3 regions of the Nonomuraea sp. NPDC049158 genome follow, and region 3 is predicted to be linked to each of the others. Evidence: riboswitches for the same ligand, from Rfam matches in the RefSeq annotation. Region 3 holds a riboswitch; each other region holds the start of a gene.
The links. A riboswitch is a leader RNA that binds a small molecule or an ion and turns the genes downstream of it on or off. The one in region 3 is predicted to bind cobalamin.
Positions count from the first base shown of each region.

Region 1: another riboswitch for cobalamin. It lies ahead of AB0B61_RS50300 (ABC transporter substrate-binding protein); the one in region 3 lies ahead of AB0B61_RS55100 (CbtB-domain containing protein).
Region 2: another riboswitch for cobalamin. It lies ahead of AB0B61_RS36300 (ribonucleoside-diphosphate reductase subunit alpha); the one in region 3 lies ahead of AB0B61_RS55100 (CbtB-domain containing protein).

Region 1 is NZ_JBEZDM010000045.1:49,736-60,119, forward strand. Features, by position in the region: gene AB0B61_RS50265 (cation-translocating P-type ATPase) at 1-2,685, opposite strand, end outside; gene AB0B61_RS50270 (hypothetical protein) at 2,755-3,483, shown strand; gene AB0B61_RS50275 (phytanoyl-CoA dioxygenase family protein) at 3,883-4,644, shown strand; gene AB0B61_RS50280 (phosphotriesterase-related protein) at 4,675-5,631, shown strand; gene AB0B61_RS50285 (cytochrome P450) at 5,628-6,866, shown strand; gene AB0B61_RS50290 (SDR family oxidoreductase) at 6,863-7,678, shown strand; gene AB0B61_RS50295 (Gfo/Idh/MocA family oxidoreductase) at 7,964-8,827, shown strand; cobalamin riboswitch at 8,835-8,955, shown strand; gene AB0B61_RS50300 (ABC transporter substrate-binding protein) at 9,028-9,996, shown strand; gene AB0B61_RS50305 (iron ABC transporter permease) at 10,008-10,384, shown strand, end outside.
Region 2 is NZ_JBEZDM010000021.1:156,060-166,443, reverse strand. Features, by position in the region: gene AB0B61_RS36310 (mechanosensitive ion channel domain-containing protein) at 1-379, opposite strand, end outside; gene AB0B61_RS36305 (ribonucleotide-diphosphate reductase subunit beta) at 392-1,387, opposite strand; gene AB0B61_RS36300 (ribonucleoside-diphosphate reductase subunit alpha) at 1,414-3,585, opposite strand; cobalamin riboswitch at 3,711-3,905, opposite strand; gene AB0B61_RS36295 (tripartite tricarboxylate transporter substrate-binding protein) at 3,910-4,875, opposite strand; gene AB0B61_RS36290 (SAM-dependent methyltransferase) at 4,982-5,749, opposite strand; gene glmS (glutamine--fructose-6-phosphate transaminase (isomerizing)) at 5,823-7,643, opposite strand; gene AB0B61_RS36280 (hypothetical protein) at 7,691-7,966, opposite strand; gene AB0B61_RS36275 (ABC transporter permease) at 8,035-8,745, opposite strand; gene AB0B61_RS36270 (ABC transporter ATP-binding protein) at 8,913-9,716, opposite strand; gene AB0B61_RS36265 (TetR/AcrR family transcriptional regulator) at 9,773-10,384, shown strand, end outside.
Region 3 is NZ_JBEZDM010000062.1:22,331-32,714, reverse strand. Features, by position in the region: gene AB0B61_RS55140 (ArsB/NhaD family transporter) at 1-451, shown strand, start outside; gene AB0B61_RS55135 (ABC transporter ATP-binding protein) at 610-1,641, shown strand; gene AB0B61_RS55130 (ABC transporter permease) at 1,634-2,413, shown strand; gene AB0B61_RS55125 (DUF1232 domain-containing protein) at 2,558-2,986, opposite strand; gene crcB (fluoride efflux transporter CrcB) at 3,136-3,498, opposite strand; gene AB0B61_RS55115 (DUF190 domain-containing protein) at 3,507-3,860, opposite strand; gene crcB (fluoride efflux transporter CrcB) at 3,857-4,348, opposite strand; gene AB0B61_RS55105 (phosphoesterase) at 4,681-6,174, shown strand; adenosylcobalamin (AdoCbl) riboswitch at 6,433-6,581, shown strand; gene AB0B61_RS55100 (CbtB-domain containing protein) at 6,583-6,771, shown strand; gene AB0B61_RS55095 (CbtA family protein) at 6,780-7,520, shown strand; gene AB0B61_RS55090 (histidine phosphatase family protein) at 7,527-8,192, shown strand; gene AB0B61_RS55085 (VWA domain-containing protein) at 8,212-10,356, shown strand; gene cobO (cob(I)yrinic acid a,c-diamide adenosyltransferase) at 10,359-10,384, shown strand, end outside.

The sequences.
Region 1 (10,384 bases), on a different contig from region 3:
CAGCCCTTCGGGGACCGCGGCGACGGCCAGGCTCACCGCGGGGGCGAGCGCCGCGGACAGGGGAGAGCCGCGCAGCAGGTTGGTCACCATCAGGACCAGGCCAGACCCGATCGCGGCGGGCAGGATACGGCGGCTCAGTTTGCGCAGCCGCAGCTCCACACCGCTCACCGGCGGCCCCTCGGCGGCCAGTCCGGCGGTCCGGCCCGCCTCGGTCTCCTCCCCGGTCGCCACGATCACGGCCAGGCCGTGGCCGGCCGCGACGGTGGTGCCCTCGTACACCATGGACCGGCGATCCGCGATGGCGGCGGCGACGGTGGGCGCCGCGGTCTTGGACACGAGCTGCGACTCGCCGGTCAGGGTGGACTCGTCGATCTCCAGGCTGACCGCCTGGATCAGCCTGCCGTCGGCCGGTACGGCGTCACCGGCGCGCAGCTCGATCACGTCCCCCTTCACCAGGTCGTCGGCGACACCGGAGACGCCGCCGCCGGGCCTGCGCAGCCGGACCCGTACGGCGGTGACCTCGGTGAGCCGGTGCACCTCCCGGTCGGCGCCGCGCCGCTGCGCCCCGCCGATGACGGCGTCGACCACCATCACGCCGCCGATCAGTACGGCGTCCAGGACCGAACCGACCGAGGCCGACAGCCCCGCGCCCGCCGCCAGGACCGGCGTCAACGGGTTGGCCAGCTCCTCCAGGGACGCCATGACCAGGGAGGTGGGCCCGGCGGAATCCGGCCGCGCCGGTTTCGTCCTGCGGCGCTCGGCCTCCTTCTGGTTCAGCCCGTGCGGCGAGGTGCGCAGCAGGGCGAGGACGTCGGCCACCGCCATCGCGTGCCACGGCGTGCGGTCGGCGGGCACCGGCGGCGCCGTCCGCCTGACGTTCCGTCCCACCCACTCCCCGGTGACCAGGGCGGCCACCGAGGTGCAGTCGCGTACCAGGTGCGCCCGCGCCACCGCCGTCGGGGCCGGGCCGAGCACGGCCAGGCCCGCGCCGACGACCCCCGCCGCGGCGGCCACCCGCACGCTGCGCCTGCTGGCCTTCTTCGCGTACGGGACGCAGCGCAGCAGCAGGTGGATCCCGTCGAGGTCGCTGATCACGTCGGCGTCCCACGGCACCCGCCCCGCCCCCCTGAGCACGCCGATGCCCAGATCCGCCTGGCGCAGGCCGCGCCTCGACGTGCGGGACACCACCGCCACGACGTGCCCTTCGGACTGCAGCGACCGCAGCGCGGCGACCAGCCGGGCGCCGCCGTCGACGACCTGTTCCACACCGAGTCGCGGGCCGAGGTACGCCTCCCCACCGGCCAGCACCACGTCACCCGCGCCCTTCGCGGCGGCCACCACGGCTTCGGCCAGCGGGTGGAGCTCCGGCGCCACCCCGACCAGGGCAACCGGGACCCCCTGCCGTGAGATCCTGATCGGCCGGATCCCCTGGCGGCGCCACCGCCGCACCTCCACGGGCTCGCGCGTCGCCGAATACGGCTCCGCCGACCAGCCGTCCCGCTCACGCTGGGCCGCCGGATCGGTGAGGTCGAGCAGCGTGTAGATCCGCGCGTGCAGCTCGTCCAGGCTTTTGTCCACGCCGTGGTCAGTGCCGAGGTTCGCGCCGATGTTCGCGCGGTGGTCCGCGCCGTGGTCCGTGCCAAGGTTCTCGCCGAGCGGGACGATCCCGTCGATCGTCCACCCGCCCGTGGTCAGCGCGGCGGCGTCGAGGAGGACCGTGTCGACGCGATCCAGGCGGCCCAGCGCGCGGCGGTGGAGCACCATGCCGCCACGGTTGGCCAGGGCGCGCGCGAGGACACTGGTGAAGGCGTCCCTGCCGAAGTGCGCGGCCTTCGGGATCCCCGTGATGAGCACGGAGAGCCCCCGCTCGTGGCCGCCGCCCACCACGGTGGTGACCGCCTGCGTCACCACCGTGGCGGTGCTCGCGGCATTGGCGTACAGCTCGACGGGCCCGTGCGGCAGCGGAACCGGCCGGGGCCGCTCCGCGACCTTGATGTGCCGGTACGCCCCGTCGGCATCGGCGAACTCCTCCTCGCGCAGCTCCCAGGCCCGCCGCCCGGCGCACGTGTCGACGAAGCGGATGGCCGCCGCGACGGAGTCGATGAGCATCGACAAGGGCCGCACCGCCAGCGTCTGCGAGACGAGGCGAGTCGAGGCGACCACCGCGTCCGTGGTGGGAATGCTCATGTACCGCTCCAGCTCACGCCGGATCCGCGGGGTGTGCTCGGCCAGCGACAGGACGGCGGGTACGGCCGGCGACACGCTCGGCAGGCGGGCGACCCGGCCGGCCAGCGCGAGCCCGGTGCCCAGGACGTGCAGGCCGAGGCTCATCGCGGCGCGGGCCTGCTGCTGCACGCCGTCGAGCGCCACCGGGCCACCTTCGCGGGCGCCGTCCAGGTCGAGTTCGTCGACGATGGCTGTGAGTTTGTCCAGATCGGCCGTGGCCGCGTCGCAGCCCGCGAACACGCAGCCGAGCGCGCCGTTGACCTCGGCCCGGTCCACCCCGGCCGAGCGCAGCCGGTCTTCGAGTACGCGCGCGGCCGACTCCGTGCCCGGGCCGCCGACGTGCCGCAGCTCGATGCGTACGCCACCCGCGCACTTCTGTATCCGGCGCGGACGGGGGAGCATGCTCCGTACCGGCTCGGGGAGCACGCTCAGGACCGTGTCAGCGGAGAACGGCCACATGTCGTCCCCTCGGCGGAACCCTCCGGACGGCGCGCAGGCTGCTCAGAACGCGCAGGCTGCTCAGAACACGTGGCAACCCGATCTCACCGGCCCGACCGCGTACGCCCGGCGGTGCTCGCCCGAGCACCTCGTGACGTGGTGGCGGAGGCGGACTTGCGCTGGGCGGAGGCTCTCTTCGAGGCGCCGGTGGTCGAGGCGGTGCCCGTCGAGGAGGCGCCGCGCCTGCTTGCGGCGGTACGCCTACCCGAGGTGGCGGTCTCCCCCGAGGTGGTGCCGGTGCTCCTGGACGAGCGGGTGCTCTTCGGTACGGCGGTGCTCCTGGAGGTGGTGGTGCTCTTGGGTGTGGCGGCGCTTCTGGACGTGGTGGTGGTGCTCTTCGGTGCGGCGGTGCTCCTGGAGGTGGTGGTGCTCTTGGGTGTGGCCGAGCTCCTGGACCTGGTGGCGGTCTTCGGTTCGGTGTCGCTCTTCGGCGTGGCGGTCGTGGCGGTCGCGGTGCGGCCTCGCGCGGCGGAGGTCGCCGCCCGGCTGCGAGTGGTGGCGGTCGCCGCCCGGCTGCGGGTGGTGGCGGACGCGGTGCGGGTGGCGGTGGTCGTGGCGCGCCCGCGTGTGGTGGCGGTCGTGGCGCGCCCGCGGGTGGCGGCGGGCGCCTCCGTGGCGCGGGCGGGAGTCCCGTTCGCCCTTTCCTGTCGGCGCCGGCCTTCCTGGCCGCGCCGTGCGATCAGCGCACCGGCGCCGATGGCGGCGGCCACCGGCCAGTCGAGCACGCCGAACGCCGCGAGCGCGCCGAGCGCGCCGTAGTACGCGAGCCGCTCGGGCGGCGGTAGGAACGTCCGCGCCACGTCCACGGCGTGACCGAGCTCCCGCCGGGAAAGGCGCGGCATCCCCAGACGTGGCATTCCCAGACGCGGCATCTCGACGTGCGGCATCCGCAACTCCGGGGGACGGACCTGGACACTCATCATCGGCAGGTCAATCGCCAGTTCTTTGGACGAACGCGCTCGAGACTGGGCAACGGCCATGATTCCTCCCCCATATCGAGAACGTCGGACGCCTCCCCTGCGCGCGACGAACAAGAGTTCCGTGCCCACTTTTATGGCCGTGTATCCGGTTTGTGGTTCCCCTTCCGTATTCGAGGGCTTGAGTTGACGGAAGGAAAGAGTACTTACCAAGCGCTTGCTCAGGTGCAAGACTGTGGGCATGGAGATCCCCGTGCGCGCCGCGTCGGACGACGAGGCGGGCTTCTTTCACGAGCACGGATGGGTGCGGCTGCCCGCCCTCGTGCCCCCCGACGCCGTGGCCGAGCTGAGGCAGCGGGCGGCCGGCTACCTCGCGGCCCGCGCGAAGCAGCGGCGGACGCTGGTGGACCAGGCGTTCGGGCAGTCGCGCGACATCGCCGAGAGCGACGAGGCGTTCCGGACGCTGGCCCTGAGCCCGGCCATGGGCCAGAACGCGACCCGGCTGCTGCACGGTGTGGAGGCCGTACGCGTGCAGGTCACGAACCTGCTCGTCAAGGAGCCGGGGGAGCACGCGGCGACCGAGTTCCACCAGGACTTCCCGTGGATGCCGATGGACCGCTCGGCGATGCTGACGGTCTGGCTGGCGCTGGTGGACGTACCGGCGGACATGGGGTCGCTGCGCTTCTTCAGCGGTTCGCACCGGTACGGGCTGCTCGGGCGGAGCTTCACCCGGGCGGGGGACGACCAGCTCAGCCAGCACCCCTGGCTCAAGCAGCTGGAACTGTCGCCGCCCCTCGACCTCGCGGCGGGCGACGCGACCGTGCATCACGCACTCACCGTGCACGGAGCGCCCGCCAATAACCGCGACCAGCCGCGCCTGTCGTTCACCGTCACGTACTTCGACGCCAACGCCCTCTACACCGGCACGCCGTACCAGCAGACGGACGGGCTCGACCTAGAGGTGAACCGGCCCTTCGACCACCCGAGGTTCCCGTGCGTGTGAGCGCCCCAGACGTACAGGTGAGAGACGCCCATGCCTGAGACCGTGAGAGGGCCGGTGGGCGAGCTGGGCGCCACGCTCATGCATGAGCACGTGTTCGGGCTCAGTCCGGAGATTCTCTGGAACTGGCCGGACATCCCGGAAGGATGGGACCTCGAGCGGCGGGCGAGGGAGGCGGCGGCCAAACTGGACGACCTCCGGGCCGAGGGCATCGACACGATCGTGGACCTGACCGTCATCGGGCTCGGCAGGTACGTCCCCGCCGTCCAACGGGTGGCCGAGCTGACCAGCGTGAACATCGTCGCCGCCACCGGCCTCTACACCTACGACGCCCTCCCCCCGTACTTCGGCAACCGGGGTCCCGGCTCGCTGTTCGGGGGGCCCGATCGGCTGGCGGAGTTCTTCGTACGGGACATCGTTCAGGGCATCGGCCGGACCGGGGTCAAGGCGGGCATGCTCAAATGCGCCACCGACCATCTCGGCATGACCAAGGGGACCGAACGGGTGTTCCGGGCGGTCGCCGAGGCGCACCTGGAGACGGGCGTGCCCATCACCACCCACTCTCACAGCGCCTCCAAAGGCGGCCTGGAGCAACAGCGGCTGCTCGGCGAGCTCGGCGTCGACCTCACCAGGGTCGTCATCGGCCACGCGGGCGACTCGACCGACGTCGCCTACCTGGAGGAGCTGGCCGCGAACGGCTCCTACCTCGGCATGGACCGCTTCGGCATCGAGACGCTCTCGCCGTTCGAGGACCGGGTGTCGATCGTGGCGACGATGTGCGCGCGCGGCCACGCCGACCAAATGGTGCTAAGTCACGACTCGTACTGCTTCAACGATCGGTTCGACGCCGAGGTCGTACGGCAGCGCCACCCGAACTACCACCTCCTGCACATCTCCCGCGACGTCCTGCCCGAGCTGCGCAAGCGGGGCGTCACCGAGGACCAGATCCACCAGATGCTCGTCGACAACCCCCGGAGGATCTTCGCATGATCGAGGGCACGACGGACGGCACGACCGAGGACGTAACCGCTGGCACGATCGAGGACTTCGACGTCGGCTCGGACTGGCACGTCGCCTCGCCGTACGCGTTCCTCGGCAGGCTGCGGCGGGAGCTGCCGGTGTTCCGCAGTGAGCACCTCGGTGCCTACGTGCTGACCCGGCACGCCGACGTGCGCGGGGCGTACGGCGATCCGAGGCGGTTCTCCTCGGAGGGCTCGCTGACCATCTCCCGCAGCCTCACCCGCGAGACACGCGACAAGCTGGGCGAGCACGGATCCTTCCTGTCCAGCTTCGTGGCGAACGTCGATCCGCCCGACCACACCAGGCTGCGGCGTTCGGTGTCGAAGGCGTTCACGCCACGGGCGGTCTCGGCCATGGAGCAGCACTTCCGGCGGCTCAACGAGGACCTGCTCGACCGCGTGGCGCCCAGAGGCGAGGCCGACTTCGTGTCCGAGATCGGGCACGAGCCGTCGATCAAGCTGACCGCCCGGTTCATCGGGGTGCCCGAGTCGGACGAGGGCTTCGTACAGGCGCATGTGAAGGACTGGTTCCAGCTCTTCCTGTCGCCGCAGCCGCCCGACCGCCAGCTCGAACTGGCCGACAGTTTCCTGACATATCTGGATTACGTGGATCGGCTGGTCGCGTCCCGGGCCAAGGAGCCGCGCGACGACTTCACCTCGCTCATGACCTCACTGATCGGCTCCGAGCTCAGTCACCGCGAGGTGGTGGAGCTGATCTCCACGATCCTGCTCGGCGGCAACGACACCGTGCCGAACCAGCTCGCCAACAGCGTCCTGCGACTGCTGCGCGAGGACGCCTGGCCGGTCGCGCCGCCGCTGATCCAGAACGCGGTCGAGGAGTGCATGCGTATCGACGGCGCTTCTCTCGGTTCGTTCCGGTACGCCACCACGGATATTTCTCTCCACGACGTGACAATTCCGGAGAAGTCGCTGGTGCTCCTCTCCACCGACTCCGCCGCCCACGACGAGACCGTCTTCCCCGACCCGGACCGGTTCGTCATCGACCGGGCCAACGCCGACGCCCACATGGTGTTCGGCTACGGCATCCACTTCTGCGTGGGCGCCGCGCTCGGCCGTCTGCAACTCCGCACCGCGCTCGAGGTGCTCGGCCGCCGCCTGCCCACCCTCAGACTCGCCGACGAACCCATCGTCTACCGCAAGTCCATCGTGGGCCGGGGACTGACAGCCCTGCGGGTGACGTGGTGAGTGGCGCGCCGGGCCGGTTCGACGGGCGGGTGGCCCTGGTGACGGGCGCGGGGTCGGGCATCGGCGCGGCGTGCGCGGCGCGCCTGGCCGCCGAGGGCGCCTGCGTGGGCGTCCTGGACGTGAACGCGGCGGGCGCCAAGTCGGTCGCCACCGCCATCCGCGCCAGGGGCGGCACGGCCGCGGCGCTCGTCTGCGACGTGTCGGACGAGAAGCAGGTGGCCGGGGCGATCGGCGAGCTGCTCGCCTCGTTCGGCCGCCTGGACGTCGTCCACTCCAACGCCGCCGCGCTCGGTCCCGGCACCTACGGCCGCGACCACGATCTCGAGGACCTCGACGTCGCCGTCTGGGACCGCACGATGGCGGTGAACCTGCGCGGCTGCCTGCTCATGGTCAAGCACGCGGCCCCCGTGATGGCCGACGGCGGCGCCTTCGTCGTCACCTCGTCGGTCTCGGGCCTGCTGGGTGACGTCGCGCACGTCGCGTACGGCACCTCCAAGGCGGCGCTGACCGGTTTCGTGCGGTACGTGGCCACCAAGTACGGCTCACGCGGCATCCGCTGCAACGCCGTCGCGCCCGCCCTGGTCCTGACCGACGCCGCCGCACAGGCCCTGGGCCGGGAGCGGCTGGCCGACAAGGCGGCCGAGCGGCTGCTGCCCTGGGCCTGCACCCCGGACGACGTGGCCGACCTCGTCGCCTTCCTCGCCTCGGGTGAGTCGCGGTGCATCACCGGACAGACGATCGTCATCGACTCCGGCACCCTGGCCCACCGCCCCGAGCACGCCCTGCGCCAATGGCGCGACGCGGCGGAGTGACCCCCGGGTTCTCCGGGGTGGTTCGTCACACGACCGTCTCGACCTCCTGTGACGGTCTGTGGTGGCTGGGGTCCTTTAGAGGATTCGCCCTTCGGGGGAGAGGAAGAAACGGTCCGTGGTGGCTGGGGTCCTTAGAGGCGTACCCGCTTCGGGCGAGCGGAGGAAGACGATCCCTCGTGGTCGGGCCCCTGTAGAGGGATGCCTTCTCCCCGGGAGCGGAAGACCGGATACCCGGAGAACATTCATGGGCGCCGCAATAGGGTTGTGGCGGATCAAGGGGGATGAATGGAGCCGGTGTCGGTCGGGTTGGTCGGGGCGGGGCCGTGGGCGGAGCGGGCGCACGCGCCCATGCTGGCCAAGAGTCCGCATCTCCGGTTCGCCGGGGTGTGGGCCCGGCGTCCGGAGGCCGCCGCCCGGCTGGGGGCGCCGGTGTTCGAGCGGGTCGAGGAGTTGTTCGACGCGTGCGAGGCCGTGGCGTTCTGCGTGCCGCCGGGCGTACAGGCCGAATTGGGGGTACGTGCGGCGCGGGCCGGGAAGGCGTTGCTGCTGGAGAAGCCGCTCGCCGACTCGCTGGAGAACGCGCGGCGGCTCGCCGACGCCGTGCGGGAGGCCGGTGTGGCCTCCCAGATGGTGCTCAGCATGCGTTATATGAAGTCGGTCAGGGAGTTCCTGGCGCGCTGCGCGGATATCGAGGCGTTCGGCGGTCACGCCGCGAACATCTCCAATGTTCTGCTGGGCGACCACCCGTTCGGCACCCCGTGGCGGCTCGAGCGCGGGGCGCTCCTGGACGTCGGGCCGCACGTGGTCGATCTGCTCGACGCCGCGCTCGGCCGGGTGATCGGCGTACGCGCGCACGGCAACCCGCTCGGCTGGACCGGACTGTTGCTCGATCATGAGGGCGGCGCGGTCAGCGAGGCTTCGATGTGCATGGCCGCCGCCGGTGACCTGCCGCCGGCCGGCGTCGCGGTGTACGGCAGGACCGGCAGCGTGACGCTGCTGCCCGGTGACGACGACGATCTGTTCGAGACCCTCGCCGAGGAGTTCGCGCGGACCGTACGCCAGGGCGGCGGCCACCCGCTGGACGCGGCCCACGGGCTCAGGTTGCAGGAGATCATCGCCGAGGCGGAAGCCCAATTGGGCACCCCTTGACTTAACGCCCATCTGGCGCATTGATAGCGTCTGTCCGACGCGCAGAGTTGCAGCGAAGTCCGGTGCGAGTCCGGCGCTGTCCCGCAACTGTCATAGCCAGGTCGCCTGCCTCCGCGCTGACGTCATCAACCCTCGTGGAAAAGGGTGATCCGTCGCTCTCAAGCGGGTCTCTCGGTTCCGACAGTGTGAAAGGACTTCTCGTGAGGCCCGTACGCACGGCCTTCGCGGGCGCGCTGCTGGGAACGCTCGTTCTGACCGGATGCGGTCAGACCAGCACTACCACCACCCCGTCACCCGCGAGCCCCACCGGCTCCACCGGCACGACCGGCTCGACCAGTTCCGCCGCCTTCCCCGTGACGGTCGAGGCGGGCAACGGCAAGGTCACCATCGCCAAGAGGCCGGAGCGGATCGTCTCGCTCTCCGCCAGCCACACCGAGACGCTCTTCGCCATCGGCGCGGGCCCGCAGGTCATCGCGGTGGACGACCAGTCCAACTACCCGGCCGGTGTCCCCAAGACCGACCTGTCCGGCTTCAAGCCGAACGTCGAGGCCATCGTCGCCCAGAAGCCCGACCTGGTCATCGTCTCCAACGACATCGACAAGATCGTCGCGGAGCTGGGCAAGGTGAACGTGCCGGTCCTGCTGGAGCCCGCCGCCACCAAGCTCGACGAGGCGTACGACGAGATCGCCGACCTCGGTGCCGCCACCGGCAACACCGAAAAGGCCGGACAAGTCGTGACAGGCATGAAGACGTCCCTGGACAAGCTCTCGGCGAACGCCCCCAAGGACAAGAAGCTCACCTACTACCACGAACTCGACCAGACCCCTTACGCGGCGACGTCCAGTACGTTCATCGGGCAGATCTACGCCATGTTCGGCCTCACCAACATCGCCGACAAGGCGCCGGACCCGGCGGGCGGCTACCCCAAGCTGTCGGCGGAGTTCGTCGCCCAGGCCGACCCCGACCTGATCTTCCTGGCGGACGTGAAGTGCTGCCAGCAGAGCAAGGACACGCTGGCCAAGCGCCCCGGCTGGAAGGGACTGTCGGCCGTCAAGGGCGACCAGGTGATCCAGCTCGACGACGACATCGCCTCGCGCTGGGGCCCGCGGGTCGTCGACCTGGCGCAGACCATCAGTGACGCCGTCGGCAAGGCGGCCACCCGCCAGTGAGGTCCAGACCGATGTGGACGGCGGGCGCGCTGGCCGTGCTCGCCGTCTCCATGGTCGCCGGGCTGCTCGGCGGGGCCGCCGACATCTCGCCGTGGCAGGTGGTGCTCCAGGCCCTCGACTGGCTGCCGTACGTGAACGTGGACTCGGGGCTGGCACCCGTGGAGAAGGGGCTGCTGTTCGAGCTGCGGCTGCCCAGGGTGCTGGTGGCGGCCGTGGTCGGCGGGCTGCTGGCCATCGCGGGGGCCGGCTATCAGGGGGTGTTCCGGAACCCGCTGGCCGACCCGTACCTGCTGGGCGCCGCGGCCGGAGCCGGGCTGACCACCACCGTGGTCATCGTGCTCGTGCCGACCCCCGTCGTCGGCATCCCGGTGGCCGCCTTCGCCGGGGC
Region 2 (10,384 bases), on a different contig from region 3:
TCCGCCGTGCCCGGCGATTGCGCTCCCCCTTGACCAGGACCAGCCGGTCCAGAACGACGTCCGTGAGGGCATAGCTGGCCTGGACGATCAGCCAGGTGACGCAGGCGATGGTGACCAGGCCGAGCACCCGGTCGATCGTGCCGCCGAGCTCGCGCTGGCGGACGCTCGCGCCGATCATCCCCGGCGAGAACACCAGGTTGGTCGCCACCACGACCCCCACCGAGAACGCCGCCCAGGTGCAGTGCTCCACCAGGTGCCGGGCGAGCGCCCATTTGCGGCCCGCCCTGACCAGCAGCCTCCTGACCACCTCCACCACGAGAATGGAGCCCGCCACCGAGATGGCGAGAATGAGCCAGTCGGTCGGCGACTGCACGTTCATGCCCCCTATGTCTTAAAAGGTCTCGTCAAATGTCACATTGCCCTCAACAGCCACTTGGTATGCGGAGACACGCCGTTCGAAGAAGTTGGCCAGCTCCTGGACGTCCTGCAGCTCCATGAATCCGAACGGGTTGGCGGTGCCGTACCTCTGGGGCAGCCCGAGCCGGGCCAGCCGCTGGTCGGCGACATATTGAAGATAGTCGCGCATCTGCTCGACGCTCATGCCGGGCATGCCGTCGCCGCACAGATCGCGGGCGAAGGCCAACTCGGCGGCGACGGCCTCCTCGATCATGCGGGTGACCTGCTCCCCCAGCTTGTCGTCGAACAGCTCGGGCTCCTCGGCCCGCACGGTGTCGACGACGCTGAAGGCGAACTCCATGTGCATGGACTCGTCGCGGAACACCCAGTTGGTGCCGGTGGCCAGCCCGCCGAGCAGGCCCCGCGACCGGAACCAGTATACGTAGGCGAACGCTCCGTAGAAGAAGAGCCCTTCGATGCAGGCGGCGAAGCAGATCAGGTTGAGCAGGAACTGCCGCCGCTCGTCCGCGGTCTCCAGCCGCCGCAGGCCGTTGATCGAGTCGATCCACCGGAAGCAGAACTCCGCCTTGTCCCTGATGGACGGGATGTGCTCCACGGCGGCGAACGCCTTGACCCGTTCCTCCAGGTCAGGCAGGTACGTGTCGAGCAGCGTCAGGTAGAACTGCACGTGTACGGCCTCCTCGAACAGCTGCCTGCTGAGGTAGAGGCGCGCTTCGGGGGCGTTGACGTGCTGATAGAGGTTGAGCACGAGGTTGTTGGCCACGATGGAGTCGCCGGTGGCGAAGAAGGCGACCAGCCGGTTGATCAGGTGGCGCTCCTGCGGCGTCATCCTGGCCAGGTCGGCGAGGTCGGAGTGCAGCTCCACCTCCTCGACGGTCCAGGTGTTGCGGATCGCGGCGCGATAGCGCTCGTAGAAGTCCGGGTAACGCATGGGGCGCAGGGTCAGGTCCATGCCAGGGTCGAGCAGCATTGCGGGGGTCTCCGTTCGAGGGGCTACTACTGGCAGGCTTCGCAGGTTTCCGGGTTCTCCAAGGAGCAGGCGACGGCGTCGAGCGCGATCGTCGTCTGGGCGATCCGGGTGGCCGGGCGCGAGCGCAGGTAGTAGGTGGTCTTCAGGCCCTGCTTCCAGGCATAGGCGTACATCGAGGACAGCTTCCCGATCGTCGGGCTGGCCATGAACAGGTTGAGCGACTGCGACTGGTCGATGTACGGCTGGCGGGCCGCGGCCAGGTCGATGAGCGCCTTCTGCGGCAGCTCCCAGGCCGTGCGGTACAAGGTCTTGAGGTCGTCGGGGAGGCCGGCGATGTCCTGGACCGAGCCGTCCGCCCGCTTGAGGTCGTCGCGCATCCGCTGCGTCCACAGCCCGCGGGCCTGCAGGTCGGCCACCAGGTAGCGGTTGACCTGGAGGAACTCCCCTGACAGCGTCTCGCGCTTGAACACGTTGGACACCTGCGGCTCGATGCACTCGTAGCACCCGGCGATGGAGGCGATGGTCGCGGTCGGGGCGATGGCGACCATCAGCGAGTTACGCAGCCCGGTCGCGGCGATCTTCGCGCGCAGCTCCGCCCAGCGCGGCCACGCGGCGGCGCCGTAGTGGTCGGGGTGCAGGACGCCGCCCGCCGCCCTGGTCTCCTCGTACGACGGATGCCGGCCGCGCTCCACGGCCAGGTCGGCGGAGGTGTCGTAGGCGGCCAGCGCGATCTCCTCGGCGACGCGGGTCGACAGCCCGAGCGCCTCGGGCGAGTCGAACGGCAGCCTGAGCGCGAAGAAGACGTCGGCCAGGCCCATCACGCCGAGCCCGATCGGCCGCCAGCGCTTGTTGGCCGCCTCGGCCTGGGCGGTCGGGTAGAAGCCCAGGTCGATGGTCCGGTCCAGGAAGCGCACCGCCGTACGGACGGTGGTGCGCAGCCGGGCCCAGTCGACGCCCTCGGCGGTCAGGTGGGCGGCGAGGTTGATCGAGCCGAGGTTGCACACCGCCGTCTCGCCGTCGCTGGTGACCTCGAGGATCTCGGTGCACAGGTTGGACAGGTGGATGACGTTCTCGGGCCGGGCCGTCTGGTTGGAGGTGCGGTTGGCGGCGTCCTTGAAGGTCATCCAGCCGTTGCCGGTCTGGGCGAGAGTACGCATCATCCGGCCGTAGAGGCTCCGGGCGGGCAGCTGCCGGACGTAGCGGCCGTCGGCCTCGTAGGCGCGGTAGGCGCGGGTGAACGCCTCGCCGTACAGGTCGGTGAGGTCGGGGACCTCCTTGGGGTCGAACAGCGACCAGACCTCGTCGGCCTCCACCCGCCGCATGAACTCGTCCGGCACCCAGTTGGCCAGGTTGAGGTTGTGCGTACGCCGGGCGTCCTCGCCCGTGTTGTCACGCAGCTCCAGGAACTCCTCGACGTCGGCGTGCCAGGTCTCCAGGTAGACGCAGGCCGCGCCCTTGCGGCGGCCGCCCTGGTTGACGGCGGCGACGGAGGAGTCGAGCGTACGCAGCCAGGGCACGATGCCGTTGGAGTGCCCGTTGGTGCCCCTGATGAGGGATCCGCGCGAGCGCACCCGGGTCCACGAGATGCCGATGCCCCCGGCGTACTTCGACAGCCTGGCCACCTGCCCGTAGCGGTCGTAGATCGACTCGAGCTCGTCGCGCGGCGAGTCGAGCAGGAAGCACGACGACAGCTGCGGCCGGCGCGAACCCGAGTTGAACAGCGTCGGCGAGCTCGGCAGGTACGACAGCGTGGACATGAGGCCGTACAGCTCGGCGGCCTCGGCGACCGTCTCCGACAGACCGCAGGCCACGCGCAGCAGGAAGTGCTGCGGCCGTTCGAGCACCGTCCGCGACTCCGGGTGCCGCAGCAGGTAGCGGTCATAGACCGTACGCAGGCCGAAGTACTCGAAGCGGTCGTCCGCCTCGCCGGAGACGAGCGCGTCGAGCTCGGCGGCGTGCGCGCCGACGAACGCGGCGAGCGAGTCCTGGATCAGCCCGGCGGCGTGGGTGGCGGCGATGGACTCGGAGAAGGTCCGCACGCCGTGCCCGGCCGCCTCGTCGGCGATCTCCTCGGCCAGGAGCCGGGCGGCGAGCCGGGAGTTCGCCGGATCGGTGATCACCCGGGCGGCGGCCTCCTCGATCGCCAGCCGCCGGTCAATGGCGACCGGCCGACCATCAGTCTCAATGATCTGCGTCACGTGCTCTCTCCTCGCGAGCTCATCCCCGTGAGGGCGCGCGAGAGCACGACGGCCCTGGAATCCCCGGCCGCGACGCCCCCGGCCCTCCCTCGAGGCCATGGACACTTCGATGGGCGGAGCCGGCCGGCTCCCCCAACGTCACCGGCAGGTCTTCGGGCTCGCGGGCATGGTCGAGGCTTCCTACTGGCCGTCGCTTCCCGGAAGTCTCCAGTGCTCGTGACGGCGGTCGTTCCCGCTCACCGCTGCGGGGCAGCCCCGGAATCGCACCGGGTTCCCTTTTGCTCCGCCCCGAGGGGCGAACCAGCGACGAGCAGGATCCTACATCTAGTGGCCGTTGGCGCAACTACCCCAGCATGTTGTGTCGCCCGCGTCGAGCATGCCCAGATCGCGGAGCACCGCCCTGGTCCTGCCGATCTCCGAGGCCAGCCACTGTTCGAAGTCGTCGCCGCTGAGCGGGAGCGAGGTCCATCCCTCCGCCCGGCAGGCCGCCCGCCACGAGTCGGACCCCGTGACCTCGTCGCAGAGCCGGATGGCGATGGCCTTCCCGTCGTCGGACATGCCCTCGGGCCCCACGGCCGCGCACCAGTCGGCGAAGTCCACCCGTACCCCGCACTCCAGCAGGCTCGGCGCCTCGATGCCGTCCACCCGGCGCGCGCTGGAGACGGCGAGCACCCTGACCAGGCCCTTGCCGATGGCGCGGCGCCAGTCCGCGAGCGTGCCGGTCGCCGCGGCGGCCTTGCCGCCCAGGAGCGCGGCCGCAGCCTCCTCGCTGCCGGGAAAGCCGGTGTAGTCGACCTGCCGGGTGTCGGCGCCGAGACCCTTGGCGATCAGCCCGAACAGCAGGTGGTCGGGCTCGCCCTGCGGTCCGCCCGTCAGCGGCGTGCGGTCGGGGTGGGCGACCAGTTGCGCGCCGAACTGGTCGAAGGTGGCGAACTTGGAGTGGGCGGGCACCACCACCACCTCGATCTGGCCGGTGAGCCGGGCCAGCGGCGTGGCGGTGTCGAGCAGCGACAGCCCGTTGTTGAGCTCGGTCGCGGCCAGCGCGGGCAGCCCGGTGACGGTGATCCGGGTGACGGGCGGGGTGCCGGAGACCGGGAAACCGGCGTCGCGGGCGGTCTTGACGAGCGCTTTGGTGACGCGGGCCCAGCGTCCGGCGCCGGGGACGATCGCGAAGCGCCCCGAGAGGCCGGCCGCGCTGACGGCACGTCCGCCGAGGCTCCCCTCCGTGCCACATCCTGTCGCGCAGGCCGCCACCGCCAGCCCGAGCGCGAAGAACCCCCGTCGGCGCATGGCGTCCTCCCCTCGCACCCCATTAACTACCCCACGTCACTGACACTTAACGCACTGTTACACATCAGGGTTGTGATTATCTGGGATCACGAAAAGTCGGGAAGAACTATGAAGTTTTCTCGCCCACACCGACGAGCAGGTACGACGGCAGCGAGGGCTCGCTGACCAGCCTGGGCCGGTCGGGCCGCCAGTCCGGGGCGTGCACCAGGCCCGGCTCGACCAGCGCGAAGTCCCCGAAGAACGCCCGGATCTCCCTCGGCGTCCGGTCGGTGCCGGCCCCGGCCGGCGTGGGCCGGCGCAGCGGCGTGGCGCCCTCGTCGAACCGCCCCCGCGAGGTCGCGTGGGTGAGCACCAGGTAGCTGCCGGGCGCCACCGCCTCGCGCAGCCTGGTCACCATCTTGCCCGGGTCGCGGGCGTCCGGGATGAAGTGCAGGATCGAGACCAGCAGGACGCCCACCGGCTCGTGCAGGTCGAGGAAGCGGGACGCCTGTGCCAGCACCTCGTCGGGGTCGAGCAGGTCGGCCTGGACGAAGACGGCCCGGCCCGCCTCCTCCAGCAGCGCCCTGGCGTGCGTGGCGACGACCGGGTCACGGTCGACGTAGACGACTTTCGCCTCCGGCGCCACCTCGTGCACGTTGCCCTGGGTCGGCAGCCCGCTGCCCAGATCGAGGAACTGGCGGATGCCCGCGTCCGCCAGGTGGCGGACCGCACGCTGGAGGAAGGCCCGGTTGGCACGCGCCAGCAGGACGGCTTGCGGGATCAGTGCCGCAAGCCGGTCGATCGCCTCGCGGTCGACGGCGTAGTTGTCTGTGCCGCCGAGCATGTAATCGTACATTCGTGCGAGATTTGGCGTCTGAGCATGAAACTCGGGCACAGTTTCGATCTTAAGTCCTGCCGGTCCACTTATCACGGGCTATGTGCCTATTGTGGCCGCCGTGTCGTAGCAGTTACTCGACTGTGACGCTCTTAGCCAAATTGCGCGGCTTATCCACATCACGCTCGAGTGCCACGGCGGCGTGGTAAGCCAGCAGCTGCAGCGGGATCGTGAGCAGGATCGGGTCCAGCTCGATCTCGTTCTTCGGCACCACGATGACGTCGTCGGCCAGCTTGGCGTCGGGTTCGCGGTGGCCCACCATGAGCACCTTGCCGCCGCGGGCGCGGATCTCGCCGAGCGTGGTGAGGTTCTTGTCGAGCAGTTCGTCGTCGGGGACGATGGCCACCGTCGGCATCTCGGGGCCGATGAGCGCGAGGGGCCCGTGCTTGAGCTCACTGGCCGGATAGGCCTCGGCGTGCACGTAGGAGATCTCCTTGAGCTTCTGCGCGCCTTCGCGGGCCACGGGATAACCGCGGACCCGGCCGACGAACATCATGCTCGGATAGTTCGCGTACTTCTTCGCCAGCTCGGCGATCTTGTCGCCCTGCGCCAGGATCTCCTCGATCTGGCCGGGCAGCCTGCGCAGGCCTTCGCAGACGCGGCGGCCGTCGGCGGGCGAGAGGTCGTGCACCCGGCCGAAGTGCAGCGCGAGCAGCGCGAACGCCAGCGACGTCGAGGTGAACGCCTTGGTCGAGGCGACCGAGACCTCGGGCCCGGCGTGCAGGTAGACGCCGCCGTCGACCTCGCGGGCGATGGCGCTGCCGACCGCGTTGACGATGCCGATGACCCGGCCGCCCTTGCGCTTGAGCTCCTGTACGGCCGCGAGCGTGTCGTAGGTCTCCCCCGACTGGCTGATCGCGACGTAGAGCGTGTCGGGGTCGACGACCGGGTTGCGGTAGCGGAACTCGCTGGCCGGCTCGGCGTCGGCCGGGATGCGGGCCAGCTCCTCGATCAGCTGCGCGCCGATCTGGCCGGAGTAGTAGGCCGAGCCGCAGCCGATGATCTTCACCCGGCGGAAGGAGCGGGTCTCGCGGGCGTCCATGTTCAGGCCGCCCAGGTGCGCGATGTGGAAGCGCTCGTCGAGCCGGCCGCTCATGGTGCGCGAGACCGTGTCGGGCTGCTCGGAGATCTCCTTGAGCAGGTAGTGCTCGTAGCCGCCGGTGTCGTAGTGCCCGGCGTCCCAGTCGACGGTCAGCGGCTCCTTGGCGGTCTCGCGCGCGTCGCTGGCGAAGGTGTGGAACCCGTCGGCCTTGAGCACGGCCAGCTCGCCGTCCTCCAGGTGCACGACCTGGCGGGTGTAGCGGACCAGCGCGGCCACGTCGGAGGCGGCGAACATCTCCTTCTCGCCGATGCCGAGCACGATCGGGCTGCCGTTGCGGGCCACGACCACCTCGCCGGGCCGCTCACCGTCGACGACCGCGATGCCGTACGTGCCGACGATGCTCTTGAGCGCCTTGCGTACGGCCTCCTCCAGCGTGTCGGTCTCCTCGACCGTGCGGGCGATCAGGTGCGCGAGCACCTCGGTGTCGGTCTCGGAGACGAACTCCGCCCCGTCGGCGGTCAGCTTGGCGCGCAGCTCGTCGGCGTTCTCGATGATGCCGTTGTGCACGACCGCGATCCGCTCGTCGGACGACAGGTGCGGGTGCGCGTTGACGTCGCTGGGCACGCCGTGCGTGGCCCACCGCGTGTGACCGATGCCGAGGGCGCCCTTGAACCTGGGGGGTACGACCTTCGCCAGGTCGGCGACCCGGCCTTTGACCTTGCGTACCTTGAGCCCCTTGTTGGACACGACGACGCCGGCCGAGTCATAGCCTCGGTACTCCAGCCGTTGCAGCCCTTCCAGCAGGATGGGCGCCGCATCCTTCGACCCGACATAGGCCACGATTCCGCACATACGACGCTCTCCTCTGCTTTTGGGCTTTTCTACTGTTTTGTCCGCTTTTATCCGTACACGATCCTGCGCAGTTGCCGGAGCGACAGCTCCGGCGGCGCCACCCGGCGCCCGCGCAGTTCCGCGGCGACCCTGGGGAAGATCTCGTCGTTGGTCAGACCGCGAGACTTCAACTCCCCGTGACGCCGCCGTACGAACTCCTCGACCGGCTCGGAGAAGTACGACAGCACGTCGGCCACCACGCGCGCCGCCTCACCGGGACCGAGACCACTGGTCCTGACGAGGTGGGCGACGAGGTCTTCGTAGGGATGCCGTGCCAGGGACACAGACGAGGACACTACGCAGCTGGGATGCGACACGCTAATATTCTGCCCGAAATCGGGCAGGATATGAGCTAAAGCACCGCCAACCGACCCCATCCTTTACCGAGACGGCGGCAGGCGAAGGCTCCGGCCGCCGCACCGAGGCCGACGAGGACGGCCGCGGGGCCCACCGTGGCGGACACGTCGCCGCGCACGGCGGCCTGCAACATGGTCGTCGCCCAGTAGCCCGGCGAGGCCGGGGCGATGGCCTGCGCCCATGACGGCATCAGCGCGTACGGCACCAATGCCCCGCCCAGTGCGCTGACCGACAGGGCGCCGATGTTGCAGAGCGTGCTGAGCTCGCCATGGCTGCGTACCACCGCGGCGAGCGCCGTACCCACACCGAGGAGGGCGAAGCACCACGCGGCGACGGCCAGCCCGAGCGGCCAGATCGGCCCCGTCGGCCGCATGCCCACCGCGAAGACCCCGTAGACCAGCAGGACGACCTGCTGGACGGCCAGGATGGCGAAGACCGGCAGGGTCTTGCCGATGATCAGCTCAGGCACGCGCGCCCGGGTCGCCCTGATCCGGTCCCAGGTGTGCCAGACGCGCTCGGTCAGCACGGCGGTCGCCACGTCGGCCATCGACAGCACCGAGAACATCACCAGCAGCCCGGTCACCACCTGCGCGGGCTGACCGAGCATCGACTTGAAGACCAGCATGAGCACCATCGGCATCACCAGGTAGCTGACCAGGTGGGCGGGGTCGCGCCTGCGCAGGAGCACGTTGTGCCCGACCAGCACCGCGATGCGATGAAGCGAGTCACGCGGTATGGCCCGGCTCCTTCCGCTCTTTCCTCTCCCCCGAAGGGGGTGCTCCTCCCAAGGGACCTCAACCACGACGGACCGTCACAGAGATCGAGACGCTCGTATCATCACGCGACATCGGACAGCTCCTTGTAGTCGTGTCGTCACGCGACATCGGACAGCTCCTTGTAGAGGTCGTCGAGCGACGGCTGGCGGATGTCGATGCCGCGTACCGGCCGGTCGAGGCCGCGCAGCAGCTCGGCGAGCGTGGCCGTGGGGTCGGCCGTGGTGACGACGAACTCCTCGTCGTCGAGGATCACCCGCACCTCGCCCGGCAGGCCCTTGAGCAGTTCCTCGCCGGTGCCTCTGGCGATCACCCTGCCGCTCTTGGCGACCGCGATCGTGGCGGCCAACTCGGTCAGCTCGGGCAGGTAGTGGGTGGCGTACACGACCGTGGCGCCCTTCTCGGCCCGGCGGCGGACGGCCGCGAGAAGGGCGGCTCGCGTCTCGGGGTCGGCGCCGACCGTCGGCTCGTCGAGCAGCAGGACGGCCGGGTCGGCGACCAGCGCGGTGGCGGCCTGGGTGCGGCGCTGCTGGCCGCCGGACAGGACGCTCACCCGCCGGTCCAGCTCGTTCGTCAGCAGCATCTCCTCGGCGATCCGGTCGATGGCCCGCTTGAGCGCCTGGCGGCGCAGCCCGGCCAGGCCACCGAAGAAGCGCAGGGTCTCGCGGACGGTGACGCTCGGGTAGAGCGCGAGCTGCTGCGGCGCGACCCCCAGCTGCCCGTCGATCACCACATGTCCCGCCTCGGGCCCGATGAGGCCCGAGGCGATCTCGAAGAAGGTCGTCTTGCCGGCGCCGTTGTGCCCCACCAGACCCGCGATCTCCCCCGGCACCACCTCCAGGCAGAAGCCGTCCAGCGCGGCCACCTCATTGAAGCGTTTGACGAGTCCCGTCGCCTTGAGCATGCCCCCACTCCCTTCCAGTCTACCTTGTAGACTGCTCTACACCGTAGACTGAGGCGGTGCGGAAACTCAAGACCGAGCGGCAACCGGAGATCCTCGACGCCGCCCTCGCGATCGCCGACGAACGCGGACTCGACGCCCTGACCATGCGAGCGGTCGCCGAACGCATCGGCCTGACACCCATGGCCCTTTACGGATATTTCCGCAACAAGGATGAGCTGCTGGACGGGCTCGTCGGGCGACTGCTGACCACCCTCCCGATGAGCCCGCCCGGCGAGTCGTGGGACCAGCGGCTGAGCGCGTTCGCATGGGCCACCAGGAGGCTGGCCCGGGAGCATCCCGGCGTCTTCCCGCTGCTGTTCGCCCGGCCCTCGGTCACGCCCGACGCGGTACGGGTGGTGGACTGGATCTACCAGGCGCTGATCGACGCGGGGGTGCCCGACGCCGAGGTGCCGCGCATCGAGCGCATGGTCAGCACGTTCGTGCTCGGCTTCGCGACGTCCGAGGCGAACGGGCGGTTCTCGGCGGCCGGCCACGACGCCCGCTCACGCCGGGCCCGGGGGGACTTCCCTGCGCATCAACGACTGATGCCCCACCTCGACTCGCCGGCCGACCTGGACGCGGAATTCGCCGCCGACCTCGCGGACCTCGTCCGTATCATCCGCCCCGCC
Region 3 (10,384 bases):
CACGCTGGTGTTCTTCGCCGGGCTGTTCGTCATGGTCGGCGCGCTGGTCGAGACCGGCGTCATCGGCCGGCTGTCCCAGGCCGCCGCCGCGGCGACCGGCGGGCAGCTGGAACTGGCCACCATGGGCATCCTGGGCGCCTCGGCCGTGCTGTCGGCCATCGTGGACAACATCCCCTACGTGGCGACGATGAGCCCGATCGTGTCCGACCTCGTGCAGGCGGCCGGTGGCGGCGGGCCCGGACGGGTGCTGTGGTGGGCGCTGGCCTTCGGCGCCGACCTGGGCGGCAACGCCACCGCCGTCGGCGCCGCCGCCAACGTGGTCGTGCTCGGCATCGCCGCCCGTAACGGCACTCCCATCAGCTTCTGGCAGTTCACCAAGTACGGCCTGATCGTCACCGCGGTCACCGTCACGCTGGTCGCGCCCTACCTGTGGCTGCGCTACCTCATGTGACAAGTCCGGAAGCATCACTGTTCGGGATGAACCGAGAGGGATACGCTGGCACCAGGTGAGCCGGGAAGTCTGGTCGGCACGTCCACTCCGTATCGAGTGAAGGATGTGCCCGTGTGCCCCCGAAACCCGTACCCCCACGACTTGCTTCGCTCCCGGACATGAGCACGCGTCCGCTCCCGAGCGCGGCGACGCCGGTCATCGAGATCGCTCACCTCAGCAAGCGCTATCGCGACGTGACGGCCGTCGACGACGTCACCCTGCGCGTGGAGCAGGGGCAGATCTACGCCCTGCTCGGTCTCAACGGCGCCGGCAAGACCACCCTGATCCGCATGCTGCTCGGCATGATCGCACCCACCGCCGGGACGGTACGCGTCCTGGGCGCCGACGTCTCGGCCGGCGACCGCTCCGCCTGGGCCGAGGTGGGCTACCTGGTAGAGGAGGCCGCCGCCTACCCCGAGCTGACCGTGCGCGAGAACCTCGAGGTGGTCCGCCGGCTGCGCCGACTGCCCGGCAGCGCCGAGGACATCATCGAACGGCTGGCGCTCGGCCCCTACGCCGACCGCCGCGCCCGCGCCCTGTCGCTCGGCAACCTGCAGCGCCTGGCCCTGGCCAAGGCCCTCCTCCACGCCCCCGCCCTGCTCATCCTCGACGAGCCCGTCAACGGCCTGGACCCGGCCGGCGTCGCCGAGATCCGCGCCCTGCTCACCGACCTGGCCCACCAGCACGGCACCACCGTGTTCCTGTCCAGCCACCTGCTGGCCGAGGTCGCCCGCCTGGCCACCCGCATCGGCATCCTGCACCACGGCCACCTGATCGGCGAACACGACGCCGACCACCTGGACCGGCACCGCCGCCGCCACCTGCGCCTGTCCACCCGCGACGACGACGCCGCCTGCGCGGTGCTCCGCGCGGGCGGCTACCGTCCCGAGGTTGGGCCGGCCGGCCTGCTGCTCACCGATCCCCGCGCCCTGGCTCAGCCGGAGCAGGTGGCCACCGTCCTGGTCCACGGCGGAGTGCCGCCCGCCGACCTCCACCTGGAGGAAGAAGACCTGGAGACCTTCTTCCTGCGTACGGTCGGGCCCGGCGCCCAGGCCGCACCGGGAACCGTGACGAGCGCCGAAGCGGGGCCCGAGACGAGTGCCGGATCGGGCGCCGAGACGGGCGCCGGATCGGGGGCCGAGCATGCGTGAGGCGCTGTGGGCCGAACTGCTGAAGGTGCGGCGAAGCCGCCTGCCCTGGATCACCGCGCTGGCCTTCACCATCGCCGCGCTGGTGTGCGGGATGTTCATGTTCATCCTGGCCGACCCCGCCCGCGCCCGGGCGTTCGGCCTGCTCGGCGGCAAGGCCCAGCTGTCCGGCGCCAGCGCCGACTGGCCCGGCTATCTCGCCCTGCTCGCCCAGGCCGTCGCGGTGGGCGGCCTGGGCATCTACGGGCTGATCGCCGTGTGGCTGTTCGGCCGCGAGTTCAGCGACCACACCGCCACCGACCTGCTGGCCCTGCCCACCTCCCGCACCGCCATCGTGGCCGCCAAGTTCGTCATAGCCGCGCTCTGGGCGCTGCTGCTGGCCCTGCTGCTCGCCGGGCTCGGTCTGCTGATCGGCACCTTGCTCGCCCTGCCCGGCTGGTCGGCGCCGGTCGTGGGCGAAGGCGTCGCACGCATCGTGGCCGCGGCCGCGCTGGGCGCGCTGACCACCGCTCCGCTGGCCTTGGCCGCCAGCGTCGGCCGTGGCTATCTGGCCGCCGTCGGCGTCCTGTTCGGCCTCATCTTCGCCGCCCAGGTCGTCGCCGCGCTCGGCTACGGCGCCGTCTTCCCCTGGTCGGTGCCCGGCCTGTACGCCGGCATCGCCGGTCCCGACCAGGACCCGCCTGGCCTGGCCGGGCTGCTGCTCGTCGCGGCCACCGGCGCGGCCGGAGTCGTCACGACCGCCCGCTGGTGGAACCACGCCGACCACACCCGATGACGGGCACGCCGCCTATGGAAGGGAAGAGCGCCGCACGCACACGCTGACCAGCGGTCGGGCCTCCCGCACCCACTGACCAGCGGTCGGCGAGATGCCACAGAGCTGGCCAGCAATCGGCAGGATGCCGCAGTCTCTCAGCGAGACTCAGGACGCCGAGCCGCGCTCGGCCAGGCCGGTCAGCCGGCAGAGCACCGTGAACCCGTCCTCGGTGCCGGGCCAATGGCGGCGCACCGCCTGCAGCCCGGCGCGGCGGACCACCGAGCGCAGCACCGCGGTGACGATGATCGCGTCGTCGGCGTAGCCCAGGACCGGGATGAAGTCGGGCACAAGGTCGAGAGGCATGGCCAGGTAGGCCAGCAGCAGCCCTAGACGTACCCGCACCCCGCGTGGCAGCTCGCGGTCGGCGGCCAGGCGGCGCACCAGCCGCAGCACGTCGGGCAACAGCCGCAACGCCTCGCGCAGCAGCCCGCCGCGCGGCCGGAGGACTGCCAGCGCCGCGATCAGCGCCAGCCAGGTGACCAGCAGCGCGACGGCGATCCCGATCAGCAGATCCCATCCCCACCAGCCGGTCATCCCCGCTCCCCCGTTCCGTGCTCCGCCACGGTGAGACCGCTCTCGGTGGCCGGTGCCGTAACAAGTGAGAGCAACGATAGCTTCCCGCTGAAAGCCGCCACCACGGGGATCCGCCGGGTCACAGACCGATCAGCGACAGCACGCCAGACTCAGCCCGTCACAGCATGGGCCAGCGCGAACCCGCACACGCCCGCGCCCAGGCCGCCGGCCACGCTGGCCAGCACATTGGCCCAGGCGACGAAGCCGGCGCCGTCCTGGACCAGCCGCAGGGTCTCATAGCTGAAGGTGGAGTAGGTGGTCAGCGCCCCGCAGAACCCGGCGCCGGCGAAGGCCATCACCGCGCCGTCGGCGGGCAGCCCGGCCAGGAGGCCCAGCAGCGCCGAGCCGGCCAGGTTGACGGCGAAGGTGCCCCACGGGAACAGGGAATCGTGGCGCGCCTGGACGAGCCGGTCGGCCAGGTAGCGCAGCGGCGCGCCGATCGCCCCGCCGAGCACCACCAGCGCCACGGTCAGCGGGCCGGTCATCGGGGCTGCCCGCTGCTGGGGCGGCCGACGTAGCGGATCACCTCTACCTCGTCCACGACGGCCAGCCCCTCAGAGATCAGCTCGTCCAGCTGCGGCAGGAAGGCCCGGATCCGTTCGGCGGCATCGACGATGACGATCGACACCGGCAGGTCCTCCGACAGGGACAGAATGCGCGTGGTGTGGATGTGGTTGGAGGCACCGTAGCCCTCTATGCCGCGAAAAACGCTCGCGCCGGCCAGCCCGGCCGCGTGCGCGCGGTGGACTATCTCGCGATAAAGCGGCTTGTGGTGCCAGGTGTCGGTGTCGCCGACGTAGATGGTCAGCCGTAGCGCCGCTCCGGCCAGTTTCACGCTCGCCTGCTCTCTCGGACGTACCGGCGGGCCGCCGCACGCGCCGCCGCGCTGCCGGCCCACACCGCGGTCAGGGCCAGCACGGGGGTCAGCGCCAGGTACGCCAGCGCCGTGCGAGCCGCGTCGCCCGCCAGCAACTGGTTGATCTCCAGGATGTACGTGGAGAAGGTGGTGAACCCGCCCAGCACGCCGACGCCCAGCAGCGGACGCACCCATCCGGGCGCGGACCAGACCTCGGTGATGGCCACCATGAGCACCCCGATCAGCAGACAGCCGACGGTGTTGATGGCCAGTGTCGTCCACGGAAAGGCCCCGGCCTGGCGCGGAAAGGCCACGCCCAGGCCGTAGCGGGCCAGCGCACCCGCCGCGCCACCGAGCGCGATCACCCCCAGCGTCGCCCACGGAGCCCGGCGCAGCTCGGCACGCTGGGCGGGCACACGCAGGTCGACGTCGGCGTCCACGGGTCGCTTCGCTTCGGGACGAGACATGAAGATCCTCCTACCAGCAGCACAGAACAACCTCTGGTAGGGACCGTTGGCGGCTGGGTGCCACGGTTGCCCGCCACCGGATCGGCGGCGAGGCGGTGGGCCCCACCACCGCGACCTCCTCCACGGAGGTTCCCCTCGACTATACCGATCGGCCCCAACAGGACCTGGCAGCGACCTCGGCCCGCCCCGCATCAGCGGTTCCGGGCTTGGGCGGGTTCCGGATGGGATCAATGCACTGTTCTTGCTCGTCCCGAGCGGCGTTCACACGGCGTTCAGTGGGCTCTTCGAGGCTTGCGGGTCGGCACCCTATCTGCACCACGAAAGGCTTCATCGTGAGGAACAACAAGGACGAACAGGCCGAGTCGGCCGGGCTTTCCCGGCGGCGGCTGGTCAAGTACGCCGGTGTCGGCGCGACGCTGGCCGCCGCGGCTCCCCTGGTGGGCGGCACCGCCGCGCAGGCCGACGACGAGCGCTCCTTCGGCAACGGCGCCGGCAATGGCCGAATGTGGCGTGCGGGCGATCACCACGTCCACTCGGAGTACAGCGGTGAGTTCGACACCAAGACCAATCCGCCGACCTTCCACAAGGGCGCCGACGCGGTCTACCCGATCGTCACCAACGCGATCATGGCCAAGTACTTCGGGTTGACCTGGGCGATGTGCACCGACCACGGCGGCCCGACGCATTCCAAGGTGAACCTGGAGCAGGCTTATCCCGACCTGCTGCGCTCGCGTGTGCTCGTACCCGAGGTCCTGCAGTTCTGGGGCATGGAGTTCGACGCGCCGGCGCTGGACCACCACACGTTGATGATCCCGCACCACGCCGACGAGGCGCGGCAGTTGTTCGAGTTGGAGAGCCGCTTCGCCAAGCACGACGCCTTCCCGGCCGACGCGGGCCGCGACACCGAGGCCAAGATGGTGGAGTTCCTCAAGGCCGCCCGCGGCATGGGGCAGAAGCCGCTGGTGATCGCGCACCACGCGGCGCGCTCGGCGACCGGGCTGGGGGTGTGGGGTCAGGACACCCCGCGTGAGTTCCGCAACGGCAACAACGTCGCCCCCGACGTGTACGTGGGATTCGAGGGCGCCCCCGGGCACCAGGCGGGCCCCCTGAACGGTGGCGCGCGCGGCGGGTATGGCAACCACCCCACCTACGGCGGCTTCGACCAGATGACCGCGCGGGTCGGCGGCCTGTGGGACTCGCTGCTGGGCGAGGGCCGGCACTGGTGGATCACGGCCACCTCCGACTCGCACGTGCACTGGACCCGCGGCGGTTCGGACTTCTGGCCGGGCGAGTACAGCAAGACGTACGTGATGGCGCGCCAGGACTACGGCGACATCATGGACGCCCTGCGCAACGGCCGCATCTTCGTCGCCACCGGGGACCTGGTCACCGCTCTCGACGTCACCGCCGGCAACCAGGGCCGCCAGGCCACCGTGGGCGAGACGCTGGTGGTCAACCGGCGTACCCGCACCGACGTCGAGGTCGAGATCCGGTTCCGGCCGCTGGAGGGCAAGAACGGCAACGGCGAGCGCCCCGAGGTGCGGCGCGTCGACCTCATCACCGGGCAGGTGAGTGGCGTGAGCGCCAACCTGGACGCCGACACCAACCCCACCACGAAGGTCGTGGCGCGCTTCGGCCCGGGCGACTGGCGCCGGCAGGGCCGGGACTATGTCATCCGGCACACGCTGCGCGACGTGCAGACCGACAGCTACCTGCGGGTACGCGGCACCAGCACCGACGAGATGGAGCCGGCGGCCGACGGCAAGGAGAGCCCGTGGCAGGACCTGTGGTTCTACTCCAACCCTGTCTTCATCCGCGTCCGCTAACCCGCTAGCCCGCTGACCTGGGGCGGTCCCGCACACGACGCGGGACCGCCCTCTCTCCGCGCAAAGCGTCGGCCGGCGGCTGCGAAGCGGCGGACTTCGCCGTGGGCGATGAACTCGCGAGCACGCCGGGCGCGACCGTACACCTCCAACCTGCGCTCCATCCCGCCGCGAGTGGCACCCGCCACCAGCCGTGCGCGCCTCACACCACCGACGTCTGGCCTCCTTGATGTGTTGACGCGAACGGGAGGAAAGGATACGTTCCGGTAGATTTCACGGTTGTCCAAGGGAAATCCGGTGAGATGCCGGTGCGGACGCGCCACTGTATCCGGGACGTAGATCCCGGGAGCCAGGTCGCTTGGACCTCCGTGACCTCATTTGTTGGGACGCGTCATCCCTGAGGAGGCACTGATGAGTGGTCTGTCCGCTCCTACCGTCATTCCGTTCCCCCGTCTGCGGCTGTGGTTGCTGGCCGTGCCGGTACTGCTGCTGATCGCCTACCTGGTGCTGATGGACAACGGAGCCATCTCGCAGACAGGTGCGTACCTGCACGAACTCATGCACGACGGGCGTCACCTGCTCGGCGTGCCCTGCCACTAGACCTCGGCATGGTACGCACCCTGCTGGTCAGGGGCCTGCTTCTGGGCCTGCTGGCCGGATTGATCGCGGGCGGCTTCGCCTTCGCCTTCGGGGAACCGCAGGTGGACAGTGCTATCGCGCTGGAACAGGCGCACGCCGCGCAGGAACCTGGCCATGACCACGGCGAGGAGGAACTGGTCAGCAGGCCAGGCCAGAAGGCCGGGCTCTTCCTCGCCACCGGCCTGTACGGGCTGGCCGTGGGAGGGGTCTTCGCCCTGGTGTACGCGGGTCTGCGGGGCCGGGTCGGCCCACGGTCGGAGGGCGGGCTGGCGCTCGCCGCCGCCGGGTCGGCGTTCGGGGCGGCGATCCTCGTACCATTCGTGAAATATCCGGCTAATCCACCGGCTGTGGGAGACCCGGAAACGATCAACAGCCGGACCGCCCTCTATGTCGTGATGATCCTTGTCGGCCTGGCCGCGATCGCGATCGCGGTGGCCACCGCGCGGCGGGTGACCGCCGGGCCATGGGCGCGGTGGGTCGCGGCGGGGGTGGCGTTCCTGGTCCCGGTGGTCGCCGCGTGGCTGCTGCTGCCGACCGTGGACGAGGTGCCCGAGGGCTTCCCCGCCACGTTGCTGTGGCAGTTCAGGCTCGTGTCGCTGGGGACGCAGCTCGTTTTCTGGACGGCCTTCGGCGTGCTGTTCGGGTGGGTGAGCGACCGGGCGGCGCGGCGGGCGGCGGCCGTACCCGCGACCGCCGCCTCGCCGGGCTGAGCCGGCGTGCTGTTCGTCCGGCACGCCAGCACGCCGGGGATGCGGACCGCCTGCTTTCCCGTGGCCGATGAGAACGCCGACCCGGCCAGCCTGGCCAGAGCACACGACTTGGCCGGCGCACACGGCTTGGCCTCGGTTGCCGTCGACCCGGTGGTGACGGGCTCGGTGGTGACAGGCTCTATGACGACCGGCTCGATGGCAACCGGGTCGGTGGCGACCGGCTCAGCGGTGGCCGGCTCAGCGACGTGGGTTGCTCCCAGTGCTGCGGCGCGGCAGACCGCTGCCGCGCTCGGCCGGGAAGCGTGCGTGGTCGCCGCGCTCGCGGAGGCGGATCACGGCCGGTGGCGCGGCCTGCCGTACGGGCGGGTCGCGCAGGAGGAGCCGGACGCGCTGGCGAGCTGGCTGGCGGATCCGGACGCGGCACCGCATGGCGGGGAGAGCCTGACCATGCTCGCGGCGCGGGTGGCGGACTGGCTCGACTCAGTACGCGGGGAGCCCGAGGCGGTCGTCGTCTGCGACGCGGGCGCCATCCGGGCGGCGCTCGGCCACGCGCTGGGACTGGACCCGCCGCGCGCCGCCCGTTTCGATCTCGCGCCGCTGTCCATCACCGAGCTGACCGTCACGCGAGGCGGCTGGCGGGTCGCCCACGTCAACCGGAAGATCCTGTCTTGAACGTACGGAAGGTCCTGTCTTGATCGTCTCGTATCCGTTCAGCGCCGTCGTCGGGCTCGACGACCTGAAACTGGCGCTGGTGCTCAACGCCGTCTCACCACGGGTGGGCGGTGTGCTGGTACGGGGTGAGAAGGGCACCGCCAAGTCCACCATCGTGCGCGCGCTGGCCGCCCAGTTGCCCCCGGTGAACGTGGTGCCAGGCTGCCGGTTCGCCTGCGACCCGGCAGCGCCCGATGCCGAGTGCCCGGACGGCCCGCACGAACCGGACGCCCAAGGTCTGGGCCGCCCGGCCGCGTTGGTGGAGCTGCCGGTGGGCGCCTCGGAGGACCGCCTGGCCGGCTCGCTCGACGTGGAGCGGGCGCTGACGGAGGGGGTGAAGGCGTTCGAGCCGGGCCTGCTGGCGGCCGCGCACCGCGGCGTCCTGTACGTGGACGAGGTGAACCTGCTGCACGACCACCTGGTGGACCTGCTGCTGGACGCGGCGGCCCTGGGCACCTGCTACGTCGAGCGAGAGTCGGTCTCGGTCCGGCACGCCGCCCGGTTCCTGCTGGTCGGGACCATGAACCCGGAGGAGGGCGAGCTGCGGCCGCAGTTGCTCGACAGGTTCGGCCTGACGGTGGAGGTGAAGGCGTCCCGGAATCCGGTGGAGCGCGCCGAGGTGGTACGACGCCGGCTGGCCTTCGACGCGGACGCCGAGACGTTCGCGGCCCGGTGGGCGGCTGAGGAATCGGCGCTGGCGGCCAGGATCGCCCAGGCCCGTGGCCGGGTTTCCGGCGTGCGACTGCCCGACGCACGGCTGCGGCAGATCGCGACGGTGTGCGCGGCGTTCGAGGTGGACGGGTTGCGGGCCGACCTGGTCACGGCGAACGCCGCCATCGCCCACGCCGCCTGGCATGGGCGCGAGAGGGTGACGACCGAGGATGTACGGGCGGCGGCTCGCCTCTCGCTGCCGCATCGGCGGCGGCGCGACCCGTTCGATGCGCCAGGGCTGGACGAGTCGCTGCTCGACGAGCTGCTGAAGAGCACGTCGGAGGATGACGATCCGGACAATCCCAGTGGCGGGGGTCCTGACGCCTCCGGACCTCCTGACGCCTCCGGGCCTGCTGATGCCTCCGGGCCTGCTGATGCCTCCGGGCCTGCTGATGCCTCCGGGCCTGCTGATGCCTCCGGGCCTGGGGAGGACGGCGGCCCGGCGAGCGCCTCGCCACCGGCGGGTGACGGTGACTGGATGCCGGATGGCAAGAGATCGGCGAAGCAGCCGGCCGATGCCGGGCAGTCGCCGGACGCCGGGAGCGCCTACGGGCAGGAGCCGCCGGGCCGGGTGGCCGGATTGGCGGCGCCGTACCGGGTGCCGTTGCTTCAGGTGCCCGGGATCGGTGAGGGCGTGGCGGGGCGGCGCTCACGCTCGCGTACCACGCGCGGCCGGGCCACCGCCTCGCGCCGCCCCGACGCGCGGGTCCGCGACCTCCACGTGCTGGCGACGATGCTGGCGGCGGCGCCCCACCAGGTGACGCGCGGGCGTACCGGTCCCGGCCTGGTGCTGCGCCAGGACGACCTTCGCGAGGTGGTACGCGAGGGCAGGGAGGGCAACCTCGTGCTGTTCGTGGTGGACGCCAGCGGCTCGATGGCGGCTCGCCGGCGGATGAGCGCCGTCAAGACGGCGGTGCTCAGCCTGCTGCTCGACGCCTACCAGCGGCGCGACAAGGTCGGCCTGGTCACCTTCCGTGGCGCGGGCGCCGTACTGGCGCTGCCGCCGACCTCGTCGGTGGAGGCGGGCGCGGCCCGGCTGCGCTCGCTGCCGACCGGCGGCCGTACGCCGTTGGCGGCGGGGCTGGTGCGGGCGGCGGAGGTGCTGCGCGTGGAGCGGCTGCGCGACCCGGCGCGGCGGCCGCTGCTGGTGCTGGTGACCGACGGGCGGGTGACGGCGGGCGGCGATGTGGAGCGGGCCGCCGCCCTGCTGGACGGCACGGCGAGCGTGGTCGTGGACTGCGAGAGCGGCCCGGTGCGGTTGGGCCTGGCGGTCCGGCTGGCGTCGCGCCTGCGGGCGCGCCTGGTCTCGCTCGACGCGCTCTCCGATCTGAGTTCGGTCGTACGCGATCACCGGGCCGTACATGACCAGCGGAATCCGGGGTCGGCCGTACGCGATCATCGAAAGGCGGTCTGATCATGCCGCAGGGGAAGCCCGCCACCGT